One region of the Symbiobacterium turbinis genome, then DNA from elsewhere that is predicted to be linked to it. Evidence: predicted binding sites of a transcription regulator. Region 1 holds the regulator's gene; the other holds the start of a gene.
What was found. Region 1 encodes Rex, which represses fermentation and respiration genes when NADH is low (regulators of the CRP and FNR family bind a similar motif). Its sites were predicted from a motif close to ATTGTTAANNNNTTAACAAT; they were not measured.
Positions count from the first base shown of each region.

Region 2: the regulator Rex is predicted to act here: its motif matches at 7,893-7,912, upstream of ACZ45O_RS08590 (acyl-CoA dehydrogenase).

Region 1 is NZ_AP042433.1:3,132,501-3,142,336, reverse strand. It holds gene ACZ45O_RS15065 (GerMN domain-containing protein) at 409-1,182, opposite strand; gene glmM (phosphoglucosamine mutase) at 1,277-2,620, opposite strand; gene ACZ45O_RS15055 (CdaR family protein) at 2,635-3,909, opposite strand; gene cdaA (diadenylate cyclase CdaA) at 3,906-4,772, opposite strand; gene ACZ45O_RS15045 (redox-sensing transcriptional repressor Rex) at 4,904-5,548, opposite strand; gene ACZ45O_RS15040 (polyprenyl synthetase family protein) at 5,588-6,583, opposite strand; gene whiA (DNA-binding protein WhiA) at 6,722-7,666, opposite strand; gene ACZ45O_RS15030 (class II aldolase/adducin family protein) at 7,670-8,962, opposite strand; gene ACZ45O_RS15025 (gluconeogenesis factor YvcK family protein) at 8,963-9,836, opposite strand, start outside.
Region 2 is NZ_AP042433.1:1,813,095-1,822,930, forward strand. It holds gene ACZ45O_RS08565 (DNA glycosylase AlkZ-like family protein) at 1-1,539, opposite strand, end outside; gene ACZ45O_RS08570 (DUF2087 domain-containing protein) at 1,705-2,850, shown strand; gene ACZ45O_RS08575 (electron transfer flavoprotein subunit alpha/FixB family protein) at 4,447-5,451, opposite strand; gene ACZ45O_RS08580 (electron transfer flavoprotein subunit beta/FixA family protein) at 5,466-6,269, opposite strand; gene ACZ45O_RS08585 (MaoC family dehydratase) at 6,266-6,676, opposite strand; gene ACZ45O_RS08590 (acyl-CoA dehydrogenase) at 6,709-7,845, opposite strand; gene ACZ45O_RS08595 (acetyl-CoA C-acetyltransferase) at 8,081-9,259, opposite strand; gene ACZ45O_RS08600 (3-oxoacyl-ACP reductase family protein) at 9,291-9,836, opposite strand, start outside.

The sequences.
Region 1 (9,836 bases):
TTGCAAGCAAAAAGGGCCATGTCCACCCAACCCGCCTGGTCTCGCCCATCGCAGGTTACCGTGGACATGGCAAAAAGGCACAATAGGATGCCCGGGACGGTCTTTGCCCGTCCGCAGCCTCACCTGGCCCCTTTGTCTCCGGGATCGCTCCCGGCCTTTGTAGAGCCGTTATCGGTCGTGAGCAACCGGGGGTCACCCGCCGAATCCTCCGAGATCCCCCACCTCGTCAACTTGCGGCCCTGCCGGCCGCAAGTCCTGGCGCTTCATGGATCCAAAACGTCTCTGTGCACTTTTGCCGTCCGGAACCTACGAGACTCGCATTTCTCCCCCCCTTTCCTTTTCCCAGTGTACGGAGCGGGGACGAAAACCGTCAAGAAAAAAGTGGCGGGAAGCCCGCCGCCCGGAGGGCTACCCGCCGCTGTACGGGATGACCGGCTCCACCCGGAACCGCTGCCACGCCTCCACGTCGGCCCGGGTGAGCGGCGTTGACCACTCGAAGCCGTCCAGCACCGCCGGCTCTCCGTTGGCCCACAGTTGCACGGCCTCCACACCAGGAATCTCCGTAAGGGTGTAGACCAGGGTGGCGACGACGGCGTTCACCGCCGTCTCGCCCCGCACGCCCTCCACCTCCGGCGACAGGTCCACCACGGCGACGCCGCCCTCCAGGTTGAAGCCGATCGGTGCAGTGCCCGGCGGGAACTCGCTGAACAGCCCCAGCTCCTCGGGCGGGTGGAGCAGATGCTCCACGCTGTCCTTGATCGGCGTGATGGAGAAGGGAACCTGGATCTCCACCGGCTGCAGGGCCTCCATGTTGGCGTCAAAGTCCACGTAGTACACCGTGATCCGCATCGTTTCCGCCGCCCCGCCCGACCGGTCGATGGCGGACCGGCTGGTCGCCAGGGGATACGCCGGTGCGGCCGGCTCGGGTGGCGGCTCTTCATCCGCTTGCGGCGGCGCAGCGTCTGCGCCGCCGCTCTCCTCTGGCTCCTCACCCGCAGCCGGCTCTGCACCCGAGGCAACACCTGCCTCAGATCCGCCTGCGGGTTCTTCCGCGACCGTCTGGCCCGGTCCCCGGGCATCGTTCGTCGAAGCCGGCGCATCGGCGCCTTTCAGCGCCCAGAAACCCACCGCCAGCACCACCAGGACCCCCAGAAGCACCGGGGTGAGCGGGCTGGTGAACACCTGCCGGAGCGTCCCCCCGCTACGCCGCGCGCGGGGACGGGCGCTCCGCTTGGCACGGGCGCCCGTTGAGCGGCGGTTCGACTGCCGCTTCCTCTTATTGGAGCTCAGTCCGGATCACCTCCCCGATGGCCGCGGCCAGCCGGCGGAGCTGCGCCATGTCGGCGCCTTCCAGCATCACCCGGATCAGCGGTTCGGTGCCTGAGGCCCGCACGAGCACCCGCCCCTGGCCCGCGAGTTCCTCCCGGGCCCGGGCAATGGCCGCCTGAATGGCCGGGCTCTGCTCCCAGCCCTCCTTGCGGCCCACCCGCACGTTCTCGAGCCACTGGGGCAGCCGCTTCATCCGGCCGGCCAGGGCCGAAAGGGGCTGCTGCTCCCGCGCGACGACGGAGAGCAGCTGCACCGCCGTAAGGATGCCGTCGCCCGTGGTGGAGAGCGCGCCGAAGATCACGTGGCCCGACTGCTCGCCGCCCAGGCCGTAACCGCCCTTTTGCATCTCCTCCAGCACGTACCGGTCGCCCACCTTGGCGCGCACCAGGCTGACCCCGTGCTCGCGCAGCAGCAGTTCCAGCCCCATGTTGGACATGACGGTGGCCACGAGGGTGTCCCGGGGCAGCTCGCCCCGCGCCTTCAGGTCCAGGGCGCAGATCGCCATGATCTGATCGCCGTCCACCAGCTCGCCCTGTTCGTCGACCGCGATGCAGCGGTCCGCGTCGCCGTCGTGCGCGATGCCCGCGTGCGCCTTGTGGGCCCGCACGGCCTCCTGCAGAGCCTCGGGATGCGTGGAGCCGCAGCCGTCGTTGATGTTCAGGCCGTCGGGAGCGGTGTTCAGCGCGATCACCTCGGCGCCCAGCCTGCGCAGCACCTCAGGGGCCAGCTGGTAGGCTGCGCCGTGGGCGCAGTCCACCACCACCCGCATGCCGCTGAGGGGGCTGCCGGTGGAAACCAGGTGCTCCACGTACGCCTCCACCGCCGCCGGGCTCTGGCGGATGCTTCCCAGATCGGCTCCGGTGGGGCGCGGCATGGTGTCGGGCGTCGTCCGCACCAGGGCCTCCAGCTCATCCTCGGCGGCGTCGGGCAGCTTGTAGCCGTCGGCTGAGAAGAACTTGATCCCGTTGTCGGGGGCCGGATTGTGCGAGGCCGAGATCATCACGCCGAAGTCCGCGTTCAGGTGCGTGGTGACGTAGGCCACGCCCGGCGTCGGAATCACCCCCAGGTCGACGACGTCGCCGCCGGCGGAGCAAATGCCCGCGGAGAGCGCCGCCGCCAGCATGGGGCCTGAGCGGCGGGTATCTCGCCCCACCGCAGCCACCACACGGCCGCCGGACCGTTTCCGGGCGAGCGTCGCCGCCGCCCGCCCCAGGGCAAAGGCCAGTTCAGGGGAAAGCGCTTCGCTGTTGGCTACACCGCGGACACCATCAGTTCCAAACATCCTGGGCATAAAGAAGCCCCTTTCTACTCAGTTTCGGGGGGAGCAATGGTCACCTCAATGATCGCCGGATCGATGGCCGTCTCGACGATCTCGGGCGGATAGATCACCTTCACCGGCAGCCTGTGGGTGCCGGGACCCAGCCCTTCCAGGTCCACATACGCGATCACCGCGCTGGCGTCCAGCGGGTGCACCAGGGTGTAGCGGCCCGTCAGCTGCACCTGGGCGGTGGACTGGCTCAGGGTCACCACCATGCCCTCCGGCGCGTTCTGCACGGCGATGGGCACCGCGCCGAACACCTTCTCTGCGCTGACCTCGCGGATGACCACGTTGACCTCCACGGAAGTCTGCGCCAGGCTCGTGCCCGCAGGCGCCACCAGCCGGGCCACCGTGGTGAAGCTCTGGGTCTGGCCGGAAAGATCCACCGGCTCCGTCTGCACCGCGCTCACCTGCGGCAGGCTGCCATCCAGCGTCGCGGAGCGGATCGTGACCTCGCCCGGATCTGCGCTCAGCCCGACCAGCTCGAAGCCCGGCGGCAGTTCACCGATCGTCTGGGGCGAAACCGCCACCCGCTTGCCAGGCGGCAGCTCCTCCCAGGAGATCTCCACCTCGGCGTAGTGCTCCTCCAGCTTCTCCACCGGCTGCATCACGGCGTCCACCAGCCGCACCGGCTTCTGCAGCCGGGTTTTCGCCTGTGCCAGCCGGCCGTCCTCCAGCGGAGGCTCCAGGTCGACCCCCTGCAGCGTGACCACGGCGGTGCGCACCAGGCCCAGGGAGTCGGAGCGTCCCGACACGAAGATCGTGCTGTTCACAGGCGCGGCGCTGTAGCGGAACTCCCGGTCGCCCACGGCCACGATGCCCGATTCGGGCGTGACCGCGACCGGCACCGTCAAGGTGCGGTTCTCCACCAGGGTCACGCTGACCGTGGAGGGGCTGGCCCGGTACTCCACCTGCCCCTCGTAGCGGGGAGGCCCCGTCACCTGCACCCGGACCGCCTGCGCGCGGCCCGGCTGCTGCACCGTGCGGTAGTCCACCCGCGCCCTCAGGTCCTCGGCCTTCAATGAGGAGACCAGCAGGTTTGGGCCGCTGACCCGCACCTCCACATCGGTCTCCAGATCCCGGGGACCCTCGAACACCTCGTATTCCGGATGCGAGATGACTTCGAGCGGGACGTCGAAGGAGACCGAGGTCACCTTGTTGTAGTCCTGCACGACCATGGCCCAGAGCAGCACCGAGACGCTCAGGGCCAGCAGCTTCAGCCAGAAGTCCTGCCTGAGGAGGGAGAGCAGCCGCCTGATCATGACGAAGCCCCCCAGTTAAAGAGGCCCCGCACCGGACCGGGCCGCCTGCTGCGCTCCAGCAGCTTCATCAGCATCTCCCGCAGGGACTTCTCGTCCAGGTTCCGGGTAAGGGTGCGCTGCACCGCCACCGAGATCACGCCGGTCTCCTCCGACACGATCACTACCACGCAGTCGGTCTGCTCTGTGATCCCGACTGCGGCCCGGTGCCGGGTGCCCAGTTCGTGCGACAGGGGAGTGGCCTCGGCCAGCGGCAGCCAGCAGGCGGCAGCGGCCACCCGGTTCTGCCGGATGATCGCCGCGCCGTCGTGCAGCGGGGTCTTCTCCACGAAGATGTTGACCAGCAGTTCCGCGGACACCAGGGCGTCCAGCTTGATGCCGGAGTCGATGTACTCGTTCAGGCCGGTTTCGCGTTCAATGACGATCAGGGCGCCCGTCTTGGTGCGCCCGAGAATCTCGGCGGCACGCACAACCTGGTCGATCATGCGCGTCCGATCCTCATCGCCAAACTCGTCCAGGCGTAAACTCGTCTTCAGCAACCGGCCCCGTCCAATGTGCTCCAGGGCCCGCCGGAGCTCGGGCTGGAAGATGATGGGCAGGGCGACGGACGCGGCGATGAACACATTTTCGAGTATAAATTGAATAGTATAAAACCGCAGGGCCTCGGCCACCTGGAGCGCGACCACCAGCGTGATGACACCGTTGATCAGCGGGACCGCCCGAGTGCCGCGTATCAGGGAAAAAAGCTTATAAATAATGTACGCGACCAGGCTGATGTCCAGCACCGTGCGGAGCACATCCCACGGCGAGCGTACGCCCAGGGCGGCCAGGAAGTTGACGACGTTGGTCAGGTCTACCGGAGCCACCCCCTCGCGGGAACCCCTGCTTCTCTCTCTATGATAGCATGCGTCGATCGATCTCACTATTGGACGAACAGGCCCACGAAAAAGTTCTGGCGGCGCCCCCCTCCCGGGGACGCCGCCGCTTTGCCGTGCCACTAGTCCTCGGCCGCATCGTCCTCGCTGGCCGAAGTGTAGTAGGCGAGACTCTGGAGCTCGATGGTCAGGTCGATGTTCTGCACGAACACGCCGTCCACCGACAGCTTCGCCGGCGCGAAGTTCAGGATGGCCTCGACGCCGCCCTCCTTCAGCAGCTCGGCCGTGGCCTGGGCCGCAGACGCCGGCACGGTGATGATGCCGATCTTCACGCCCTGCTTACGACAGGTTTCGACCATCTCCGACACGGGCTGGACCCGCACGCCCAGGACGTCCTGCCCCACCTTCTCCGGGTCCACGTCGAAGATTGCGGAGATGACGATGTCCTTGTGCTGGGTGAGCGAGTAGCGGGCGAGCGCGTGCCCCAGGTGCCCGAAGCCGACGAGCGCGGCCTTCACGCCGCGGTGAATGCCCAGGATGCGGGCGATTCGGCGGCTGAGCATGGCGGTGTCGTAGCCCACCCCGCGGGTTCCGAAGGCGCCGAAGTACGCTAGGTCTTTCCGAATCTGTTCCGGGGAGAGCCCCGTCTTCTCGGCCAGCTCTGCCGATGAGATGATGGGAACATCAGCGGCGGCCAGTTCGCTGACAACCCGCAGGTACACGGGCAATCGCCTGATGGCAGCATCAGGAATGTTGGTCCGTCGCATGCAACAGCCCCCTGATTCGCAAGTATGACAACCGGAAGGTTAGAAGTTCCGGTTGATAACAAAATCTGCAAGGGTCTTCAGGGCCGGCCGCGTCGCAAGGGTCGGCACCTGGTCCAGGGCCCGCACAGCCCGATCGATGTGCTCACGCGCCTTCTGGCGGGCGTAGTCGAAGGAGCCGGCCTCCGTCAGGATCTCCTTCACGCGTTCGACCTCCGCGTCGTCAATCGACCGGGTCAGGATGAGCTCGCGCAGTTCGGCCCGCTTCGGCGCGTGCTGCAGGGCGTGAATGACCGGCAGCGTGAGGATGCCGATCTTCAGGTCGCCGCAGACCGGCTTGCCGACCGTGCCCTCGTCGCCGAAGAAGTCCAGGAGGTCGTCGGCGATCTGGAAGCTCAGGCCCACGCCCATCCCGTAGTCGTAGACGGCCCGCACCTGCTCCTCCTCAGCCCCGGCCATGACGGCCCCCAGGCGGCAGGCTTCGGCGATCAGAAAACCCGTCTTCTGGGCGATGCGCCGATAGTATTGCTCTTCCGTCTGGTCTACATCGAAGTAGGAGGCGATCTGCGCCAGCTCCCCCTGGCTCATCTCCCGGACCACTTCAGACATGAGCCGGACGACGCGGTTGTTGCCGGTGTCCGCCAGCAGGGTGAACGCCTTGGCGAACAGGTAATCGCCCGTGAGCACCGAGACCTGATTGTTCCAGACGGCGTTGACGGTCGGCCGCCCGCGGCGCAGATCGGCGTTGTCCACCACATCGTCGTGAACCAGGGTGGCCATGTGAATGAGTTCCACCGCCACCGCCACATCGATCACCTGCTTCAGTTCCACGCCGGGGAAGCGGCTCGCCAGAATCACCAGCGCCGGGCGGATGCGCTTGCCGCCCGACCGCAGCAGATGGGTCGAGACCTCTTCCAGCATCGTCTCCTGCGTAGACAAGGCCGCTTCGATCGCGGTCTCCACCTGCCGCAGGTCGTCGGCTATGGTTGAGAAGACGTCGAGCGGCCGTGTCTTGCCGGCGAGCGGTTGCGAACTCACCTGATCACCTGCTCTTTCCGAAGTAGGACGGACTTGATCCGAAAGGAGGAGCCAGCCCCTGCACATCGGGCTTGTGACATCATTCCTATTGTACCATGACGATTGTCAATCGCAAACTCTAAAGACTACGTATTCTGTTCATCCCAGTGACTCGGCCAGGGCCATGAGCTGACGCATGCGGTGTGCGGCGCCCGACTTGCTGACGGGCGGCCGGCACAGTTCCCCCAGTTCCTTCAGGCTGGCGTGCGGATGCGCCAGCCGGAGGGCGGCCAGTTCCTGCAGCGGGGGAGAGACCCGCTCCAGGGCGCCGGCGGCTTTCAGCCGCTCGATGGCCTCCACCTGCCGGGCCGCCGCGTCCACCTGCTTCACCATGTTGGCGACCTCGGCATTCACCTGCCGGTTCACCCGATTCTTCATCTCCTTGACCACGCGCACCTCCTCGTAGCGCAGGAGGGCGTGGTGGGCGCCGATCTGCCCCAGGAAGCGGATGATCTGGTCGGCTTCCTTCACGTAGAGGATCAGCGACTCCCGGCGGGCCGCCATCCGGGCGGAGATGCCGAAACTGAACAGCATCTGGCCCAGGGCGTCGGCCGCCTCCGTGGCCGAGGTGCTGATCTCCAGGTGGTGCTGCTTCTCCGGACCCGCCACCCAGCCGCTGCCCAGGAAGGCGCCGCGCAGGTACGCCCTGCGGCAGTGGTCGTGGGCCAGTTCGGGCCGCTCCGCCCACTCGGTGGGCTGGCCCGCGGCGTCGATGAAGCCCGCCAGCTGCAGGAGCTCCATGGCCGCCGGCTGAGGCGGGATGTGAATGCGGTAGACCAGGTTCTTCCGCAGCTTACGGCGGCGCATGACCATGACCTTGTACTCCACCGCGGAGACGCGCTTCAGCAGCCGGATCGCCTTGCGGGAGACCGGGGCCGAATCGGTGGACAGGGTGAGGGCGACCCGGCCGCGCCCCTGAAGCTCCAGCCGCCCCAGCGCCCGCACCAGCCCCGCCAGCTCCATCCGCTGGCAGCACGGCAGCTCCGGCGTCAGCAGGGCCAGCTCCGCCTTCACCATCGCCGAGAAAGAGACTTCATCCGACAATATCTACGCCTCCCGGGACTGGCCGTACGCCCTGCGCCTGGCGAGGAAGATGCGGCGCCGCTCCTCGGGCGGCAGGATGATGGGCTCCCCCACCTGCCGCGCCAGCAGGTAGATCTGCGCCGCCTCCTCGAGCCCCACCGCCACGGCGTAGGCCCTCTCGAGGTTCTCCGCGACGGCCATGGCTCCGTGGTTCTGGAACAGCACCGCCAAATCCTCGTTGCCCAGCGCGGCCAGGGCGACCTCGGCGAAGGTCTCCGTGCCGCTGGGCGCGTACGGCGCGCAGCGGATCGTCCCGCCCACCAGCCCGGCCAGCTCCGTGGAGATGACCGGAAGCTCCTGCCCGGTGCAGGCGAATGCCGACGCATAGATGGAGTGCGTGTGCACCACCGCGCCCACGTCCGGACGCCGCAGGTAGGTGAGCCGGTGCAGCGGCATTTCCGTGGACGGGCGCCGCCGCGCGTCCACCACGCGGCCGTCCAGGTCCAGAATGCAGATGTCCGCGGGCTCCAGCGCATCGTAGGGCATGCCGCTGGGGGTAATGGCGAACAGGGACGTACCGGGGATGCGGCAGGAGACGTTGCCCGCCGTCAGCCGCACCAGCCCGTCGGCGTGCATGCGGCGCGCGACCGACAGCACCGCCCTGCGCTCTGCCTCGTATCGCACTGTGTCAGCCTCTGCCTCCTCTCCGATGATGAGGGCGCCCCCGCTGATGCGGGCCGGCCTGCCGTGCCACTCCGGCGAGACCGCATCCACGCCCCAGAGCAGCGGCGCATCGCCCACCACCGCCGGCTCGCCGGCGGCCATCACCGCGGGCTGCGTCCGGTCCAGCAGCTCGAGCGCCGAAAAGGCTTGGCCTGCGAGGATGGCGTCCGGGGGGTAGCGGTCGCCGGCCAGCCGGCGCGCCAGCCACCGGGCCGTCTCCTCCAGGGCCCGGGCCCGCTCCTGAAGCTCCTCGCTGCGGGCCATGATGCTCCCCACCAGCCCCGCCGCCTCCACCAGAGCGCTGGGGGCCGCCAGGCCGTGCTGGTCGATCAGCATGGTGACCCGCTGCATGAAGGCCTGGTCCTGCAGCGCTTCCCTGCAGTGCTGCAGGAGCACCCGGCCTCCCAGGGTCGGCTGCCGCTCCATCCAGCCATCCAGGTCGGCAAGGGCGCGGCTGACCGCCTCCCGCAGCCGGCCGATCTCGGCCGGCCGGTCGGCGCAGCTGGCCCGCTCCGGTTTCGCCTCCGCGTCCACCCAGAAGATGCGTCCCTCTGCTTCCCCGGGCCAGACGCCCCGGGCGCTGAAAACCGCCATCTAACGACTCCCCTCCAGGCGGGAACGCTCCCGCAGTCGCTGTCGAAACAGGAAGAACTCCCAGGGGGTGTGGCCCACGTGCGGGCGCCGGGCCAGGAACAGGTGGCCGATCGCCTGGGCCAGCTTCTCCGGGTCATGGCGCACGTAGTCCCCCTCCACCCGCAGGAGATCCCGCGCGACCACCTGCACCCCCAGCCGGTAGGCGGCCGGGTCGATGGCCACGGCCTCCGCGCCCTGCTGCCTGTACCTGTCCCGCAGCTGCGCGGGCACCGCCCGGGTGTTGGCCAGGCAGATGTCCACCAGGCCGTATCCGGCGTGGTCGATCAGGGCTCTGAGGTGGTGTGAGACGCTGAACCCGTCGGTCTCCCCGGGTTCGGTCATGATGTTGCACACATAGATTTTCAGCGCGGGCGACTGCCGGATCGCGTCCGCCACCCCGGGCACCAGCAAGTTCGGGATGATCGAGGTATACAGGCTGCCTGGGCCCAGCACGATCAGCTCGGCCTCCTGGATGGCCGTGAGCACGTCGTCGAGGGCCCTGACCTCTCCCGCGCCGTCGGCCCGGTCCAGGAAGACCCGGCGGATGGAGCTGCCGGCCTTGCCGATCGCCGACTCGCCGGATACCATCCGCCCGTCGGCCAGCTCCGCCCGCAGCAGCACGTGGTCCAGGGTGGACGGCAGCACCCGCCCCCGCACGGCCAGCACCTCGCTGGCCGCCCTGACCGCCTGGTAGAAGTCGCCCGTGGCCTCGGTCATCGCCAGGATGAACAGGTTTCCGAAGGGGTGGCCGGCCAGCCCCTCCCCGTTGGTGAAGCGGTGTTGGAACAGCCGCTCCATCAGCGGCTCGATGTCCGCCAGGGCGATCAGGCAGTTG
Region 2 (9,836 bases), 1.3 Mb from region 1:
CACCTCCCCGGCCCCGTGCCAGCGGGCGAACTCGTGGAGCGCCCGTTCCACCCGCCGGCGCACCCGGACGTCGCCCGCCGCCTCGGGCTCCAGCTGCAGGCGGTTCACCAGCAGCACGCCGCGCTGCCGGTCCAGCCTGGGGTCCATGCGGCCGATCAGGCGGTCACCGTGCAGGATGGGCATGGCGTAGTAGCCGTACCGCCGCTTCGCCGCAGGGGTGTACACCTCCCAGGTGTAGTCGAAGTCGAACAGGTCCTGCAGGCGGGGGCGGCGCCACAGCAGGTTGTCCAGCGGAGCGATGAACCGGACGGCGGGCCGCGGCTCCCATCCCTCCGCCGCCTCCAGCAGCGGCCGGTCCGCGGCCAGGGCGTAGTACCGCCGCCGCACCCCCTCGATGGCCACCTCCACCCACTCGCCCGCGGCCACCTTCTCTTCCGCGAGCTCCCGCCGCCTGGCGGCGGTGTAGGTCTGCCAGCCGAACCGGAAGTCGCCCAGGTCGGTGAGCCGGTAGGCCCGCATGTACTTGTCCAGCAGGAAGCCCTGCCACCCGGCCTCGCCCTCGGTTACCTGCGGCGCGGACCACGGGCGCGAGACGTCCACCTCGGTGAGCACCTGCGCGGCCCCGCCGTCCCGGGCCGGGCCGGATCCAGGCTCATCGACCGATCCCGGCGGGCCCAGGCCCGCCTGCTCCTCGGCCGGCTTGCTCGCCTGCCCCTCAGCCGGCAAGCTCGCCTGCCCCTCAGCCGGCTTGCTCTCCCGCCCCTCAGTCGGCAGGCTCTCCCGCTCCTCGGCCGAGAGGCGCCCCTGCTCCGCGGCCGGCAGGCGCCCCTGCTCCGCGGCCGGCAGTCTCTCCTGCTCCGCGGCCCGCACCCTCTCCTGCTCATCCCGCAGCAGCGGTGAGCGCAACGTCTCCGGTCCCTCCGGCAGGCCGGCCGCGACGCGCCGGGGCAGAAACCGCTCCCCCAGGTCGTACCACTTCTCGTTGCCCTCCCGCCGTGCGACGAAGACCTCGCCGCCCAGCCAGAGCAGGTCCAGGGCACGCCCCGAGGCCTTGGATGGCTTGTCCGGCGGGTTGTAACCGATGCCCATCAGGCGCGGGCCGTCGTTGCCCAGATCCCGGGGCTGGAGCGGCCCCGCCTCGCGCAGGCGCCGCAGCACGTCGACCATACTGCCGGCCAGGGCCTCTCTGGCCGGCAGCTCGCGCGCGGCGAGCATGATCGGCCAGAATGCGGGCAGGTCTCGCATGGGCAGCACGCAGCGGGCGTTGGCCAGGTACTCGAACACCTCCCCGGCGGCGAAGAGGCCGTCCAGGTGCTCAGGGCGGTAGCCCGCCACCCGGTTGCGCAGGACGAGGTGGTGGTTCCGCTCGACCACGGCGATGGGGTCCAGCTGCACCGCCTCCAGCCGTTCCAGGGCCCGGATCACGCCGGCGCGCCCCCTGAGCTCGCTTCTCCACGGCCGGATGCCCGGCGCCTCCAGGAGTCCCTGCACATACAGCAGGTAGCGGCGTGCAGCCATCTTTGATACTCGCAGAACCACGGGCCCTCCCTCCTTCGTGCCGGAATGTTCGCCCTGCCGGAGCAGCGCTCCTTCCCTTCCATTCCCAAGCCCCGCGCAGCGGGCTGCGAGCGCCTGCGCTTGACTGTCGTATGGACGAAGTGATAGACTGCCTATGTATCTCTAGACGAAATGAGTTGAAGTCCATTGTCACGAGCGAATCACTTCACCGATGCGTCGCTGGCGGAGATCAAGCAGGGCTACGCCGAAAGCGCCGAGTATTACACCTGCCTCTGCTGCGGGGAGCAGATCGAGAAGGGCGTCATCTACCCGGTCGGCGACCGGCTGTACGACGCCGGGCGCTACATCCGGCACCACATCGCCGAGGCGCACGGCTCCGTCTTCGCCCATCTGGTCAGGCTGGACAAGTCTGCCCACGGGTTGACCGACCTGCAGCGGCGGCTGCTGGCCCTGTTCTATGAGGGCAAGAGCGACGAGGAAATCCGGCAGGCGATCGGCGCCGGCTCCACCTCCACTGTGCGGAACCATCGCTTCATCCTGAAGGAGAAGGAGCGCCAGGCCCGGCTCTTCCTGGCGATCATGGAGCTGCTGCACGAGCGCCGGCGCGCCGAGGCGGACGGATCCGGCGGGCCCGTACGGCGGCGCAGGCGCGGACCACGCCCGGCGGACGAGCGGGAGCGGATCCTGGCGCGGTACTTCCCCCACGGGCTGGAGGGACCGCTGCAGGGGTTCAGCGGCGCCACGCCGGAGAAGCACCGGCGCATCATCGCCGCCGCGGTCGCAGAGCGGTTCGTCCCCGGCCGCCGCTACAGCGAGCGGGAGGTCAACGCTATCCTGGAGCCCATCGCAGAGGACTATGTACTGCTCCGTCGCTGCCTGGTCGACTTCGGCCACCTGAGCCGGCTGCCCGACGGCAGCGAGTACTGGCGCAGCGACGGGAGCGAAGAGAGGGTGAACCCCATGGATCGCAGGAAAGAACTGAAGCGGCTCGCCCGGGAGATGAAGACCGAGGGCGGCGTCTTCCAGGTGCGCAACGTGAAGAACGGCATGGTCTGGGTGGGGGTCACGCCCAACTTCCGGTCCCTGAACGGCCAGCGGTTCCAGCTGGAGAACGGCTCGCACGTCAGCCGCGAGCTGCAGCAGGCCTGGAACGAGTTCGGCTCCGACGCCTTCGTGTTCGAACCGCTTGAAACCCTGGAGGAGCCCGAGACCGGCTACTTCGACCGGGACAGGGCGCTGAAGAAGCTGAAGCAGAAGTGGCTGGAGAAGCTGCAGCCCTTCGGCGAGCGGGGCTACAACCTGCCCCGGGAGCTGGAGGAAGAGGAGAACTGAAAACCGTTTGGTACAGGCCCGCCCGCCCCACCCGGGGCGGGCGGTGTCTTTCCCGCTGTGATTCCCCTTCAGCCGCTACGGCGTCGTATCCGCAAGTGGTCCGAGTGCGCCGGTACGGCAGCCGACTCCATCAGCCCTCAATTACCAGCACCCTATTCCTTCAACCTACAACGTCTCGTGAAGTGGCCCCGGCGCCCCTCAACCCCGGCCGATTTCCACGTCGCTCCGCCTCCAAGTTGAAATCCGCCGCACTTCCCGCCCCGCAGCCAATCCCTTCAGCCCTCAACCACCCGGCAACCGGTCCCGGCGCCCACCAACCCCGGCCGATTTCCACTTTGCTCCGCCTCCAAGTTGAAATCCGCCGCACTTCCCGCCCCGCAGCCAATCCCTTCAACCTTCAACCACCCGCCAGCTGGTCCCGGCGCCCACCAACCCCGGCCGATTTCCACTTCGCTTCCACACCAAGTCGTTCCGCCGCACTTCCCGCCCCGCAGCCAATCCCTTCAGCCCCCAACCACCCGCCAGCTGGTCCCGGCGCCCACCAACCCCGGCCGATTTCCACTTCGCTTCCACACCAAGTCGAAATCCGCCGCACTTCCCGCCCCGCAGCCAATCCCTTCAGCCCTCAACCACCCGGCAACCGGTCCCGGCGCCCACCAACCCCGGCCGATTTCCACTTCGCTCACAGCTAAAGTCGAAATCCGCCGCACTTCCCGCCCCGCAGCCCACTCCTTCAATCCTCAACCACCCGGCAACCGGCCCCGGCGCCCACCAACCCCGGCTGTCTTCCACTTCCCTCCCAGGCAAAGTCGAAATCCGCCGCACTTCCCGCCCTGCAGCCAATCCCTTCAACCCTCCACCACCCGGCAACCGGCCCCGGCGCCAACCAACCCCGGCCGTTTTCCACTTTGCTCACAGCTAAAGTCGAAATCCGCCGCACTTCCCGCCCCGCAGCCAATCCCTTCAGCCCTCAACCACCCGGCAACCGGTCCCGGCGCCCACCAACCCCGGCCGATTTCCACTTCGCTCACAGCTAAAGTCGAAATCCGCCGCACTCCCCGCCCCGCAGCCCACTCCTTCAACCCTCCACCACCCGGCAACCGGCCCCGGCGCCCACCAACCCCGGCCGTTTTCCACTTTGCTCCCGCTCCAAGCCGAAATCCGCCGCACTTCCCGCCCCGCAGCCCACTCCTTCAATCCTCAACCACCCAGCAACCGGCCCCGGCGCCACTCAACCCCGGCCGATCTCCACTTCCCTCCCAGGCAAAGTCGAAATCCGCCGCACTCCCCGCCCCGCAGCCCACTCCTTCAATCCTCAACCACCCGGCAACCGGCCCCGGCAGCGCGCACGAACTGAAGCCAGCTGCGACCGCCGCAGACCCACAGAGCCCACACGTACAGGCTCACGCAGGGGGTATCCCCCGCAACCCCACCGGCGAAGGTCCCCCGCCAACCCGCCCCGAAGCCGCCAACAGCACACCGAGAAGGCAAGAAATGCACCCGACTCCCCCGCCCGGGTGCATTTCTCAATCGCAACCACGCCCCCACCACTCACGCACTCCCCCAAAGCCAGGAACGCGCAGCCCCCAGGCACCCTTACCCCCGCAAATGCCTGATCTCCTCGGTCAGCGCCGGCAGCACCTCGTGCAGGTCGCCCACCACGCCGTAGTCCGCCACGCCGAAGATCGGCGCCTCGGGGTCCGAGTTAATCGCCACGATGCAGCCCGCGGGCGTGATGCCGGCGACGTGCTGGATGGCGCCCGAGATGCCGCACGCAATATAGAGCTTCGGCCGCACCGACTTGCCCGTCTGGCCCACCTGGTGGTCGGCGGAGATCCAGCCCTCGTCCACAGCGGCCCGCGATGCGCCCACCGCGCCGCCCAGCGCATCGGCGAGCTCCTGCAGCAGCCTGAAGCCCTCCTTGCCGCCAACGCCCCGGCCGCCGGCGACGATGATCTCCGCCGACTCCAGGTCGACGCCGCCGTTGACGGCCTCCTTGATCACCTGCAGCACCTGCACCCGGATCCGCTCCCCGGGCACACGGATCTCCTCCCGAATGATCTCCGCGTGGCCCACCCCGGGCTGCGGCTTCGGGAAGACCCCGGGGCGCACCGTGCCCATCTGCGGGCGGTGGTCCGGGCACATGATGGTGGCCATCAGGTTCCCGCCGAACGCGGGGCGGGTCCAGGCGACCAGGCCGGTCCTCTCGTCGATGTCCAGCGAGGTGCAGTCCGCGGTCAGGCCGGTGCCCAGGCGGCAGGCGAGCCGCGGCGCCAGGTCGCGGCCGTTCTGCGTGGCCCCGATCAGCATGGTGGTGGGGCCGTACTTCCGCACCAGGCGGTCAAGCGCCTCGGTATAGGCGTCCGTGGAGTACTCCCGGTACTCCTCGCCCTCCACCACGATCACCGTGTCCGCCCCGTGGGCCGAGGCGGCCTGCACGGCTCCCTGCACGTTGTGGCCGATCACCACCGCCACCAGCGCCCCGCCCTGCTTGTCCGCCAGGGTCCGGCCGGGATTCAGGAGCTCCAGCCCCACGTTCCGGGCCGAGCCGTCGGCATAGGTCTCAATCAGTACCCATACATCCTTGCTCCTGGTCTCCATCCGCTCACCTCCCGTCAGATGTAGTTGGCTTCGCTCAGCAGTTCGATCAGCCGCATGGCCGACGCCTGGCAGCAGTCCTCACGGACGATCACGGTCCCCTGCTTCCGGGGCGGGACGAAGGAGCGCTTCACCTTGGTCGGCGACCCCTTGAGGCCGATGCGGGTCTCGTCGATATCCGGGAGATCCTCCAGCCCGATGACGGGGATCTCCGCCCGCAGCGCCGCCAGACGCCGCTTCAGCGGCGCAAGCCGCGGGTCCCACGGGGGCCTGGAGAAGGTGACGAGGCACGGCAGGGCCACCCGGACCACCATCTTGCCCTCGTCCGCCTCCCGCACCACCTTCAGACTCTCCCCCTCCACCTCCGCCTGCAGGGCGTACGTCACCTGGGGCAGGCCCAGGTGCTCGGCGATTTGCGGGCCCACCTGGGCCGTGTCGCCGTCGATCGCCTGCTTGCCGCAGAAGATGGCGTCGAACGGCCCCTCCCGCTCCGCCACCTTCCGGATGGCGGTGCTGAGGATGTAGCTGGTGGCCATGGTGTCGGAACCGCCGAAGCGCCGGCCAGAGACCAGGTAGGCTCTGTCCGCCGCCATGGCCAGGCAATCCTGCAGCGCGGCCTTCGCCTGCTCGGGGCCCATCGAGATCACCACGATCTCCGTCTCCGGGTGCCGGTCCTTGATGCGGGCGGCGGCCTCCAGCGCGCACCGGTCGTAGGGGTTGACGATGCTCGGCACGCCCGAGCGGATCAACGTGTGAGTGACCGGATCGATCTTGATCTCCGCCGTATCCGGCACCTGCTTCACACAGACCAGGATCTTCACCGCTCGCTTCCCTCCTTCGGCGGCAGCACCATGGCCTCGCCCTCCAGCACGGTCTCGCCCCGCTGGTTGGCGCAGGTGGTGCGCAGCCGCAGCCGCTTGCCGTTCACGATCTCGGCGACCTCCACCGTCGCCGTGATGGTGTCGCCGATCTTCACCGGCGCCGTGAAGTTCAGGGTCTGGCTCACGTAGATGGTGCCGGGGCCGGGCAACTTCATCCCGATCGCGGCCGAGATGAGCCCGGCGGTGAGGATGCCGTGAGCGATGCGCCCGCCGAACCGGGTCTCCCGGGCCCACTCCTCGTTGACGTGGGCCGGGTTCAGGTCGCCGGTGATGCCGGCGAAGAGGTAGACGTCGGTCTCCGTGATGGTCTTGGTCACAGAAGCCTTGTCGCCGATCTGATACCGCACTGCGATCCCTCCTCCTTGCGTGACCGCTCCCGCTACCGCAGCTGGTGGCCGGCGATCACCATGCGCATCACTTCGGAAGTGCCTTCGTAGATCTCGGTGATCTTGGCGTCGCGCATCAGCCGCTCGACGGTGGTGCCCTTGATGTAGCCGATGCCGCCGTGGATCTGCACCGCCTTCACCGTCTGCTGCATGGCGGTCTCGGAGGCGAAGAGCTTGGCCATGGCGGCCTCTCTGGAGTGGGGCTGGCCCTGGTCCTTCAGCCAGGCGGCGTGGTAGACCAGGTGACGCGCCGCCTGCACCTGCGTGGCCATGTCGGCGATCATCCACTGGATCGCCTGGTTGGCGGCGATGGGCCTGCCGAACTGCTTGCGCTCCCTGGCCCACTTCACCGACTCCTCCAGCGCCGCCTGGGCGATGCCCAGGGCCTGCGCGGCGATGCCGATCCGCCCGCCGTCCAGCGTCATCATCGCGATCTTGAAGCCCTGGCCCTCCTTGCCCAGCAGGTTGCCTGCCGGCACCCGCACGTCCTTCAGCAGGATCTCGGTGGTGTTGGAGCCCCGGATGCCCATCTTGGACTCCTCGTTGCCGACGGAGACGCCGGGGTAGCTCTTCTCGACCACGAAGGCGGAGATGCCCCGGGTGCCCTGCGACTTGTCGGTCATGGCGAAGACGATCAGCACGTCGGCCTTCCCGCCGTTGGTGATGAAGACCTTGGTGCCGTTCAGCACGTAGTGGTCGCCGTCCCGGACGGCGGTGGTCGTCTGCGCCGCGGCGTCGGTGCCGGCCCCGGCCTCGGTCAGGCAGAAGGCCCCCAGCCACTCGCCGGAGCAGAGCTTCGGCAGGTAGCGCCGCTTCACGTCCTCGGAGCCGAACTGGTAGATCGGCCACGTCGCCAGCGAGGTGTGGGCCGACAGGATCACGCCGGTGGAGGCGCAGACCCGGGAGATCTCCTCCACGGCGAGGATGTAGCTGAGGGTGTCGGCCCCCGCGCCGCCGTACTCCTCGGGAAACGGGATGCCCATCAGGTCCAGCTGCGCCATCGCGGCCACCGACTCCGCCGGCCACCGGGCCGCTTCGTCGATCTCCGCCGCGATGGGCGCGCAGTACCGCTCGGCGAATTCCCGGGCGGCCTGGCGAACCAGCTTCTGTTCCTCGGTCAGTCTGAACATGCGGTGTCCTCCTCGATGGGTGGGTTCGGCTGTGGCCGCTGCATGTGAACGTTATATTTTTCACAAATCCGCCCGCACAGGGGCCGTCGTTGATGAACTCGGGTCCCCGATCACAGGCGGCCCCTGACGGACGGGGCCACGTCAACAGTCGGCAGTCGGGTCCCCAGAGGCGGGGCCCTTTCCGCAGCCCGGTCCCGGGGCGGCGGCGCGGCCGCCGCCCCGGGCCGCAGAATGCTTACGGCCGCTCCACGATCATGGCGATGCCCTGACCGCCGCCTATGCAGAGAGTCGCAAGCCCGTAGCGGGTCTCCCGCTTCTGCATCTCGTGCAGCAACGTGACCAGGATGCGTGTTCCCGATGCGCCGATGGGGTGACCCAGGGCGATGGCGCCGCCGTTGACGTTGACCTTCGCAAAATCGAACTGGAGCTCCCGGGCCACGCCCAGCGCCTGGGCAGCGAAGGCCTCGTTGGCCTCGATCAGGTCGATCTGATCGAGCGTCAGGCCCGCCCTGGCCAGGGCCTTGCGGGTCGCCGGGACGGGGCCCATGCCCATGATGCGGGGCTCCACGCCGGCGGAGGCGTAGGCGCGGATGACCGCCAGGGGCGTGAGGCCCAGCTCCTTCGCCTTGTCGGCGGACATGACCAGCACCGCGGCCGCGCCGTCGTTGATGCCCGAGGCGTTGCCGGCCGTCACGGTGCCGTCCTTCTTGAAGGCCGGCCGCAGCTTCGCCAGCCCGTCCAGGGTGCTGCCGAAGCGCGGGAACTCGTCGGTGTCGAAGACGACCTCGCTCTTGCGGGTGCGGACCGTGACCGGCACGATCTCGTCCTTGAACCGGCCCGCCTTGATCGCCGCCTCGGCCTTGTTCTGGGAGGCCAGGGCGAACTCGTCCTGCTCCTCACGGGTGATGCCGTACTGCTCGGCGATGTTCTCGGCCGTGATGCCCATGTGGCAGTCCTCGAAGGCGCACCAGAGGCCGTCCTTGATCATCGTGTCGATGACCTGGCCGTGGCCCATGCGGTAGCCCGAGCGGGCCTGGGTCAGGGCGTACGGGGCCAGCGACATGTTCTCCTGGCCGCCGGCGACGACGATGTCGGCGTCGCCCGCCATGATGGCCTGTGCGGCCAGGGCGACGGTCTTCAGGCCGGAGCCGCAGACCTTGTTGATGGTGGTCGCCGGCACGGTCGCCGGGATCCCGGCCTTCAGGGCCGCCTGGCGGGCCGGGTTCTGGCCCTGCGCCGCGGTCAGGATCTGGCCCATCAGCACCTCTTCCACCATCTCCGGCTTCACGCCGGCCCGCTCCAGCGCCGCCCGGATGACGATGGCGCCGAGTTCGTGGGCCGGCACGGTGCTGAGCGAGCCTCCGAAGGAGCCGATCGCCGTGCGGGCCGCCGAAACGATTACCGCTTCACGCACTTGGGCTGTACCTCCTTATCGGTCCACCCGCCTACATGTACCAGCCGCCGTTGCAGTCGATGACCGCCCCGGTCATGTACCAGGCCCGCGGCGAGGCGACCACGCCCACCCAGTAGGCGATGTCCTCGGGCTCGGCCCACTTCTGCACGGGGATCTTCGACGTGATCTCGTCCAGGTACTCCTTGGGATACTGCTTCATCATATCGGTGAGGATGTACCCCGGCGCCAGGGCGTTGACGGTGATGCCCTTCCGGGCCATCTCGATGGCCACTTCCTTGGTGAAGGCGATCAGCCCGCCCTTCGAGGCCGCGTAGTACGGGGTGCCGAAGACGCCGGTCCGGCCCACGTACGAGGCGATGTTGATGATGCGGCCCCAGCCCTTCTGCACCATGCCGGGGATGAACGCCCGGGTGCAGAGGAACGGGCCGGTCAGGTTGACGTCGATGACGGCGTCCCAGTCTTCCTTCTTCGACTTGCGCATGTGGCCGTCGCGGTTGATGCCCGCGTTGTTCACCAGGATGTCGACGGGGCCGATCTCCTCGGCCATCTTGTTCACCTGCGCCTCGTCGTTGACGAA